One region of the Cryptosporangium aurantiacum genome, then DNA from elsewhere that is predicted to be linked to it. Evidence: riboswitches for the same ligand, from Rfam matches in the RefSeq annotation. Region 1 holds a riboswitch; the other holds the start of a gene.
The links. A riboswitch is a leader RNA that binds a small molecule or an ion and turns the genes downstream of it on or off. The one in region 1 is predicted to bind cyclic di-AMP.
Positions count from the first base shown of each region.

Region 1 (4,676 bases):
GCGGCATCCTGACGAGCGTCGTCGTGCCGCTGCTCGTCGCCGCGAAGAAGCGGGACGCCGACGGCGGCGAGGCGTTCACCCACCGCCTGCTGACGATGGCGACGCTGTTGCTGGGCGCGGCGACGGTGCTGGCGCTGCTCGCGGCCCCGCTGCTGACCGCGTTCTTCGCCGACGGCGAGACGACGTCCGCCAGTCGCCAGCTCACGACGACGCTGGCCTACCTTCTTCTCCCGGAAATCTTCTTCTACGGGCTGTCCGCGCTGTTGGGTGCCGTGCTCAACACGCGCAACGAGTTCGCGGCCCCGGCGTGGGCGCCGATCCTCAACAACATCACGGTGATCGTCACCGCCGTGGTGTTCCTGTTGCTGCCCGGTCCGGCGACGCTCACCCCGGAAACAATCACCGGTGCCCAGGTGGCGGTGCTCGGCATCGGCACCACGCTCGGCATCGTCCTGCAGGCCTTCGTGCTCTGGCCTTCTCTGCGCAAGGTGGGATTCCGCTGGAAGTGGCGGTTCGATCTGAGGGGTTCCGGGCTCGGCGAGGCGGGTCGGCTCGGCGCCTGGATGTTCCTCTACGTCGGCGTCAGCCAGCTCGGGCTGCTGCCGGTAATCAAGATCGCGAACTACGCCGGTAACCGCGGCGGGCCCGGTCCGCAGATCCACAACAACGCGTTCCTGCTGTTCATGATGGTGCACGGGATCGTCGCGGTGAGCATCCTGACCGCGCTGCTGCCCCGGATGAGCGCCGCGGCGGCGGAGCGCAACTTTCCCGAGGTGAGCCGCAACCTCTCGCTCGGCGCCCGGCTCTCGTCGGTGGTGCTGGTGCCGGCCACGGCGGCGTACCTGGTGCTCGGCATCCCGCTGGCGGTGACCGCGTTCCAGTGGGGCAACTTCACCCAGGACCAGGCGATCTCCACCGGCTACGCGACGATGGCTGCTGCGATCGGGCTGGTGCCGTTCGCGATCAGCCAGATGCAGATCTTCGCGTTCTACGCGCTTCGCGACACGAAGACGCCTGCGCTGCTGAACATTCCGGTCGTCGCGGCGAAGATCCTGTTCGACCTGTGCGTCTTCTTCTGGTTCCCGACCGAGTACGTCGTGGTCGGCCTGCAGTGCGGCAACACGGTCTCGTACATCGTGGCCGTCCTGATCTCCGGACGTCTGCTCTCGCGGCGTCTGGGCGGCTTGGACACCGCCCGGATAACCCGGACGACGACCCGCCTGGGGCTCGCGGCGGTGGTGGCCGGACTGCTCAGCTGGGCGGTGGCGTACGGGATCCAGGCGTGGCTGGGCATCGGCAAGCCAGGCGCGTTCGTCTCGCTGGTCGTCGGCGGCCTGGTGCTGGTCGGCGTCTACGCAGTCGTGGCGCTGCGGTTGCGGGTTCCGGAGGTCGTCGAAGTGGCGAACACCGTGAAGCGTCGCCTGCCTGGCCGCTGACGGCCAATCACACAGGGTTATCCACAACCTGCTGCGGTCTACGTGATAAACGCCACGCCGCAGGTACGGTCGATCCGTCGCGGAGAACCCGACTACGCCACGTGAGGTTGACGGCCATTCGTCCAGTTCAATTTCCCAACCCGCAACACGGTGAACATCAGGATGTGACCGACCCACGACGCGCCGAAGAACTAATTAAGACACGCGTGAAATCGGTTCGGAGTGGTAAAAACTTCTCACTTTGACTGTGACGCACGTCGCAAAGGACTGGCAACTCCCACGAGGCGCGGGTTCAGTTCTTCGCGGCAACTGACGCGGCAGCCACGCCGCGCACACCGCAGGATTCGCCACGCCGAGCCCTGTCCACGACATCCGCGGTGTCCCTCCAAGTAGCCAACCAATTGGACAGGGGCGGGGGACCCACAGGTACGTGGGGTCGCCGGAGATCAGATCCGGCGCGATCCCTTGGGGTGAAGCCGCGCAGCGCGCGGCCGGGCACTACACCTTCCCGCCCGAACCCGACAGCTCACCTCGCAGGCGTGCATGGAAGGACTCTCCTTGCATACGGTGCATTCCCATCGGTGTGCCCTGCCCGCGAATCAGTACGAACGTACTGAGACTTCTTCGCAAAACAGGCCGTACACGGGCAAGAACACCGGCGGTGCCCGCCACCGCGCAGTCTCCGGTCCCAAGCACCGCGCCGTCACCCGGCGCACCCCGCTGCGGACCACCGCATTGGTCGGCGTTCTGGCCGGCTCACTCGGCGCAGGCCTGGTCGGCGTCACCGCCTCGCCGGCCGCCGCCGCAGTCCCGGCCGCCGCAAAGCTGTCGGGCGCCACTTCTGTCACCACCGGATCGCGCGCGACGCTGCACGCGATCGGCACGGTTGACGGCAAACCCGCTGCCTACAAGTCGTTCTCGCTGCAGTACCAGTCCAGCAAGGGCTGGCGGACGGTCAGCACGAAGAAGGCCCGGCCGTCCGGTCAGCTCGAGTGGACCGTGACCATCGGCGGTACCTCCAACTGGCGTGTGGTGCTGTTCGTGAACGGCACGCAGAAGACGCTCTCCCCGAACCACCACGTCAAGGCCAAGTCCAGCGGGTCCGCGGTCGTCAAGGCTGCTTCCCGGCAGGCAGGCAAGCCGTACCGCTTCGGTGCGGCCGGTCCGAACTCGTTCGACTGCTCGGGCCTCACCCAGTACGTCTTCAAGCAGTTCGGCAAGTCGCTACCGCACAGCGCTACCAAGCAGGCGCGGTACGGCCGGTCGGTCAGCAAGTCGGCGAAGCAGCCCGGCGACCTGATCCTGTTCGGTAGCGGCAGCTACTACTCACATGCCGCGATCTACGCCGGCGGGAACTACATGTGGGACGCGTCGACCGCCGGTCAGCCGGTGGCGAAGCGGAAGATCTGGAGCAACACGTACGTCGTGCGTCGTCTCGTCTGACGATGACGACACGAGGAGGGACGGTCGGGTGCGTCGCACTCGGCCGTCCCTCTCGTCGTCGAAGTGGGTGTGAACAGCCGCAACACCCACTTGACCGAGGCTGAGACCATCAACTCCCTATGAGAGCTGTTCATCCAGTGGCGTCCGACGCGCCGCAACAGGCAGGATGGACCTGTCCCCAGTAGCCGCCGCACGGCCTACCCTGAGGGGCGGAGCGGTCGATACTGCGGGAGGGCGGGTTGTGACACAGGTCGGCGCGCCCGTGCAGGGTGAAGTACTGGCGGGCCGGTACCGGCTGGAAGAAGCGCTGTACGCCGATGCGGCGTCCGGCCATGCGCTCTGGCGTGGGACCGACAATCTGCTGAACCGCACGGTCTCGATCGAGCTGCGGGTACCCGGCGGCGAAGCTGCCGAGCAGATGATCGCCGAGGCAGTCGCTGCTGGTCGCATCGTGCACCCGTCGGTGATAGGGGTCTACGACGCCGTCGACGAGGGGCCGCGCGCCTACGTCGTCCGCGAATGGGTCAACGGGCAGACGCTCTACGACACGCTGGCCAACGGGCCGCTGCATCCGGCGCGCGCCGCGTCGCTGGTCCGAAACACCGCTGACGCACTCGCCGGCATCCACGCCACCGGGCACGCCCACGGCAACCTCACGCCGTCGACGGTCCTGATCGGCAACGACGACGAGGTGACGCTCGTCGATCTGCACCTGGGCGGTCCGGGGCAACAGCCGTCCGACATCCGCGCGCTGGGTGGCCTGCTCTACGCCGGACTGACCGGCCAGTGGCCGGATGCCCTGCCACCGCACCGCACCGGTCTGCCGGACGCCACCCGCGTCGACGGCCGGATGTGCTCACCACGGCAGATCAGGGCCGGGATACCTGGGTACCTCGACGCGCTGACGATGGACCTGCTCGACCCCGCCGTTCCGCCGCCGACCGCGGCCGACCTGGCGAGCGAGCTGCGCCGCTACGACGTCGCCGACCCGGCACTGAGCGCCCTCGCCGTGCTCGCGCCCGAGCCGGCCACCAGCGGTCCGCGATGGACGCGCGTCGGCGTGCTCGTCGTCGGCATTCTTGTCGTTCTGGGTGTGGTCATCAGCGTCGCGGCACTCGGTCTGCCGAACTTCGGTGGCGGCGGTGACGGCGGCCCGACGGCCGGTCCGTCCTCGGCCGCACCCGCCGTGCAGGCCGGGCCGGTGAAGATCGTCCGCGCGACGCTGCTCGATCCCCCGGACGGCGACTTCGCCGAGGACAAGAACGTCGACAACGCGATCGACGGTAACGCGAGCACGGTCTGGAAGACCGACCAGTACAACGGGACGCAGTTCGCGAAGCTCAAGCCGGGTCTGGGCCTCGTCCTCGACCTGGGTGGCGCCCAGAACGTCTCCAGCGTCACGATCGGGTTCGACCACCCGGGTGCGACGTTCGAGGTGCGGGCCGGCACCGAGCAGCCCAGCTCGCAGCCGCGGGACATCGATCCGTACAACGTCGTCGGCAAGTCGCAGACCGCATCGAACGCGACCACCACGGTGACGTTCGACAAGGCGGTGAACACGCCGTTCCTGGTCGTCTGGCTCACCGACACCGGGACGAACTCGAGCGGCAAGTACCAGGTCGCGATCTCGGAGATCAGCGTCAAGGGGTAAGCCTGGTCACGCTCGGGTGGCGCTGAGCCTCTACCCTCTCGGTCCATGCGACCGTCGCTCGGCCACCTCGATGACCGTGGCCTCCTGCGCGCGCACGTCTCGGGCGAGCCGGACGCGTTCGCCGAGCTGGTTCGCAGGCACCGCGA
Region 1 covers NZ_FRCS01000018.1:78,411-83,086, reverse strand. The annotation lists gene murJ (murein biosynthesis integral membrane protein MurJ) at 1-1,436, shown strand, start outside; cyclic di-AMP (ydaO/yuaA leader) riboswitch at 1,818-1,991, shown strand; gene BUB75_RS36970 (C40 family peptidase) at 2,172-2,879, shown strand; gene BUB75_RS36965 (protein kinase family protein) at 3,121-4,530, shown strand; gene sigM (RNA polymerase sigma factor SigM) at 4,576-4,676, shown strand, end outside.

Region 2 (4,676 bases), on a different contig from region 1:
TCGGTGAGCACACGGACGCCCTCGGTCTCGACCAACACCGTCGAATGGCCGAGAAAGTGCATCGTGGGAAGAGGGGCGTCGCTGTTCACTGCCCCTCCTCCCCGCGGTCGGCGCACCTGCCACCACGGTACTCCGCGCGGCACGCGGAGCCGTGGTGGCCGACCGTCAGGAGCTCAGGTCGTACGCGGTTTCCGGGATGAACGAACCGGCCGAGCCACTGCACCCATCCGACTCGCCGGGGCGCTTGACCCAGAGGTACGCCGCCACCTTGGGGTCGCCGGTCGCGGTGGTGGGGTACTTCCCGAGCTTGCGGCCTGCCGGGTCGCACCATTCGCCACCCGCCGGTCCGGCGCCGTTCCGAGACGTGTCGACGACCATCTGGCCGCTGCCGAGCGAGGCGAGCACCCGCTTGCCGTAGGAGACCTCGCTCGAACTGGTGTTGTAGTTCGACGTGTTCAGCGCGATGCCGTCGCCGTACTGCCCGGCGCCGGCCTGCTTGGCGCGGCTCGCTGCCTCACCGGCGTCGATCCAGGCCGAGTGGCCGACGTCGTAGAAAACGCGGGCCTTCGGGCTGGCCTGCTTGATCGTCTTGCCCGCGTACTCCAGCAGGTCCAGCCGCTCCTGCTGCTGGTCGGCGGAGAGACACGTGGTCAGGTGCCCGAGCGCGTCCGGCTCGAGGATGACGATCGACGTGCCGGAACCCAGCCCGTCGGCGAAGTTGTTGATCCAGGTGCGGTAACCGTCGGCGCTGTCGGCGCCACCCGCGCTCGCACCACCGCAGTCGCGGTTGGTCATGTTGTAGGCCACCAGCACCGGCACCTTGCCGCGGGAGTGCGCCCGGGAGGTGTAGCCCCGCACGTCGCTCTCGACCTCACCGGGGTTGTTCGCGGCGAGCCAGTGCGCCTGCGGCTGTTCGGCGATCCGCTCGCGGATCACGGCCGCCCTGGGGTCGCCCGAGTTCGCTTCCACCCACTCGACGGCCTGACCCGAGGGGTCGACGAACAGCGAACCGAGCGGGCCCGCGGCCGGCTTGGTCGGCTTACCGGTCGGCGCGGGAGACGCGGGTAAGCCCGGCGGCAGCGCGATCGAGGACGGCGTCGGCGAGGCGCTCTCCGGCGTCTCCTCCTTGTCGCCGCCCACCTGGCAACTTACTCCATTCAGAGCGAACTGGGCGGCGTCAGGTGCCTTCCCCTGCGGGTGCCAGCCGGTGAACCGCAGCGTGAGGGTCTTGCCGGGCTCCAGCCGGACGCTGTCCTCGCCCGCACGGACGGTCACCAGACCGTCGTCCTGCTGCCACTCGCCCTCCCAGCCCTTCACGACGGCCTTACCGCCGTCGAAGGACCAGTTGACGTTCCAGTTCTTCACCGGGTCTTCGCCGGTGTTCGTGACGGCGACCTCGGCGGAGAAGCCGGTCGACCAGGTATGGCGCACGGTGTAGGCCGCCGCACAAGAATGGTCGGGTTCGCTAGTGGCGTTTGCGGCAACCAGGCTGGTACCACCGATCACCACCACGGAGCAGAGCGCGGCTACGCCTACTCCTGCGGTGAGGGCTCGGCCGTTCGCACTGCCGCGGCGGTGCCGAGCGAGGTACGGGCCGGCGCGAAGACCGGCCCGAGAAAGCAGGCCGGCACGTGGAGCGTCGGTCATGGACCTCATTTTCACGGTCACGACCACGAACGCCCACTGTCACAGGCGGTACTTAGTGAGGTGTTAAGGGACCACTACGCCACGGAGTGAACCGACCCCCTAGGGTTACACGGCCGATTCGGACTGAAACCTATAGACCACTCCAATTCGCTGTGTCGCACGTTGACAGCGGTGGCTGTGCAACCGGGACAGCGGTATGGGCCTTAATGGTCACCGCGACACCTTTCGCATATCACGGTGCGGTAACTTGGCATTCACCCGATTTTGTGGTTCTGTCTTTTTCGTCCGTTCACCGCGGACCTCGCGCCCGGCTACGCCGAATCCTGCCCCGGGCGACGAGGACTTCGAACCTCGGGCAGGAGCGGGGGACCCAACTTCCGGTGTCGCAAGTTGACGCCTTGGGGTGAAGCCACGCACCGCGTGGCCGGGCCGACTCAGCCCGAACCCGACAGCTCACCTCGTAGGCGTGGAGAGGGTCGGATATGTCTAAGGAGTCTTCCCATCCCACCCAGCTCAGCGCCGAAGGCTCGCCACGTGCGGGCGGACGGCATCGGGCGCCAGGGCGCCTGAGCCCGCTCGGTCGAAGCCTGGCACTCGCCGTGGCTGCCGGCCTAGCGGGAATCACCCCGCTCGTGGCCGGTGCATCACCGGCCCACGCGGACGTGAACTGGGATGCGATCGCGCAGTGCGAATCCGGCGGGCGTTGGAACATCAACACCGGCAACGGCTACCAAGGCGGACTGCAGTTCAGCCCGTCGACGTGGCGCTCACACGGGGGCGGTAAGTACGCGGCAGGGGCACACAACGCCAGCCGGTCCGAACAGATCACCGTCGCCAGGCGCGTACTGCGCAGCCAGGGCATCGGCGCCTGGCCTACCTGCGGCCGCAAGGGATACACCAAGAAGCGGTACCGCAGCAGCTGGTCCGACCAGGCCAGTCGGAGTTACAAGCGACAGGGTTACACCAAGAAGTACTCGAAGCGGAGCTGGGAGAAGAGCACCAACGAGTACACCGGGTACCGGTCGCACCGGTCCACCAAGTCCTGGCGCGGCGGATCGACCGAGAACCGGTCGTACCGCGGACAGGACGTACGGAAGCGCACCACGAACGCGGCACCGCGGAGAAGCGTCACCGCGCTCTCCCGCCCGACAGAGCTGCGCGACTTCGTCCCGAAGCGTCCGTTCGACGTGACCGCGCGTCAGACGACTGCTACACCGCGTTTCCCGAGCTACCTGGTCCGCCCCGGTGACAGCCTGGTGCTGATCGCCGTCGGCCACCGGGTGAGCTGGCAGTCGCTCTACGCGAAGAACCGCCGTGTGATCGGGGCGAATCCGAACGTCATCCACCCGGGGCAGAGAATCCTGATCGGATAGTGCTCGGAACGATTCGCTGATGACAGATCACCCGTGACGCCTGAGCCCCGGTCCGCCAGGACCGGGGCTCACCGGCGCCGGGCCGGGTCTACCCGGCTGACTCACTCGGGCTGAACGGGGGACTGCGGGCTACCGGACGCTCCAGCCATCATGGCTCTTCGCGCAGGTCGGCGGGTGGTAACTCGGCGGCGCTGCCGCCGGATGACCACAAAGGAGCGCCATGTCGGCCACCCCCGGCACGGTCGCCGACGAGCTGAGCACCTTGCTCGGTCGGCTCCATCGGACCCTGCGCCGCGCCGCCCGGAGCGACCTGCCGGACGAGCCGCTGCCCGCTGCGCAGATGGAGGTGCTGCGGGTGGTGCGGAGCAAACCGGGTATCGGGGTGAAAGCCGTGGCCACGGCGTTGGGCACTGCTCCCAACACGGTGAGCACGCTGGTCGGCGACCTGACCGCGGGCGGTTACCTGGACCGGTCCCCCGATCCGGAGAACCGCCGTGCCGTGCGGCTCACGCTGACCCCGGCCGCGACCGGCCTGATCGACGGCTACACCGACCACCGACGGCGCATCGCGCTCGCGGCGGCCGACCAGCTCGACCAGTCCGACCTCGACGCGCTGGCCGCGGCACTGCCCGCCCTCAACCGCCTTCTGATCCTGCTGGGTGGTTAGCGGGCTGCTCGCAGGAGGCGGGTGGGGTTTTCGGGGTCTTCGGGGACGTAGCGGGCAACGCCGACCTCGCCGATGGCCGGGTCGACGACCGGCACGTCCCGACGCTGCTCGGCGGCGGCCACCACCGCGGCGGCCTCCCGGGCGGTGAGCCAGCCCGCGGTCTCGGTGCTGGCCTCCTCCTGCCGCATCACCTCGACGTTCGCCCGGTTGCGCAGCGCCTCGATCGAGTCGTCCGGATAGAAGCACGCCCAGCCGACGATCTTGCCGCCGGCCTGGACCGGCGTGTCGACGCGGGAGCGATACGCGACCAGCGCCGCGCGTGCTTCCTCCGGGCGGATCGCGCCGACCTCCTGGTACCCGGCAGACGCTGTCTCCGCCGGCTCGGGGACGACCGGCAGCTGACGGGTCAGGTCGGTCGCCTGGGAGGCGCGCACCGGCTGGACCGGCTCGACGCTCTCCTTGTCCCACCAGCTCACCGGCGGCGTCGGTGCGACCGGGGGTGCCTGGGGCGCCTGGGGCGCCTGGGGTGCCGCTTGGGGCAGCTCGTCCGGCGGCGGTACCGCAATCGGCTGCCGGGTCGGGAGCGCGGGTACTACCGATGCGGGCACGGGCTGCCCCGCGGGCGCGGACGGGGCGGGCGCCGGCGGCGGCGCGGGCATCGGCGGCACGGGCACGGGCTGCGCGGGCGGCCCTGCGGGCACCGGCGCAGCGGGAGACCTCGGCGCCAGGCCGGGCAGCAGCGTCGCCGGGTGCCCGTTCGGGAGCGCGTCCGCGGTCGGGATCGTCGGCGCGTCCCCGACCCACGGCATCACCGCGTCGACGGCGCCCGGCAGGTCCTCCAGCCTGGCCACGGTCGGTGCGTCCCCGGCCCACTCCGGAACCGGCTCCTCCTCGGTCGCGACCGGCGACGCCACGGGCTCCGGTGCCTGCTCCTCGGCCGGCTCGGCGTCCGCGTCGTCGGCGGGCAACCGCACCACCGGCAGCACGAC
Region 2 covers NZ_FRCS01000002.1:266,226-270,901, forward strand. The annotation lists gene BUB75_RS08080 (MBL fold metallo-hydrolase) at 1-89, opposite strand, end outside; gene BUB75_RS08085 (glycoside hydrolase family 6 protein) at 166-1,647, opposite strand; cyclic di-AMP (ydaO/yuaA leader) riboswitch at 1,953-2,128, shown strand; gene BUB75_RS48075 (transglycosylase family protein) at 2,280-3,020, shown strand; gene BUB75_RS08095 (MarR family winged helix-turn-helix transcriptional regulator) at 3,241-3,687, shown strand; gene BUB75_RS08100 (AAA domain-containing protein) at 3,684-4,676, opposite strand, start outside.
Region 2: another riboswitch for cyclic di-AMP. It lies ahead of BUB75_RS48075 (transglycosylase family protein); the one in region 1 lies ahead of BUB75_RS36970 (C40 family peptidase).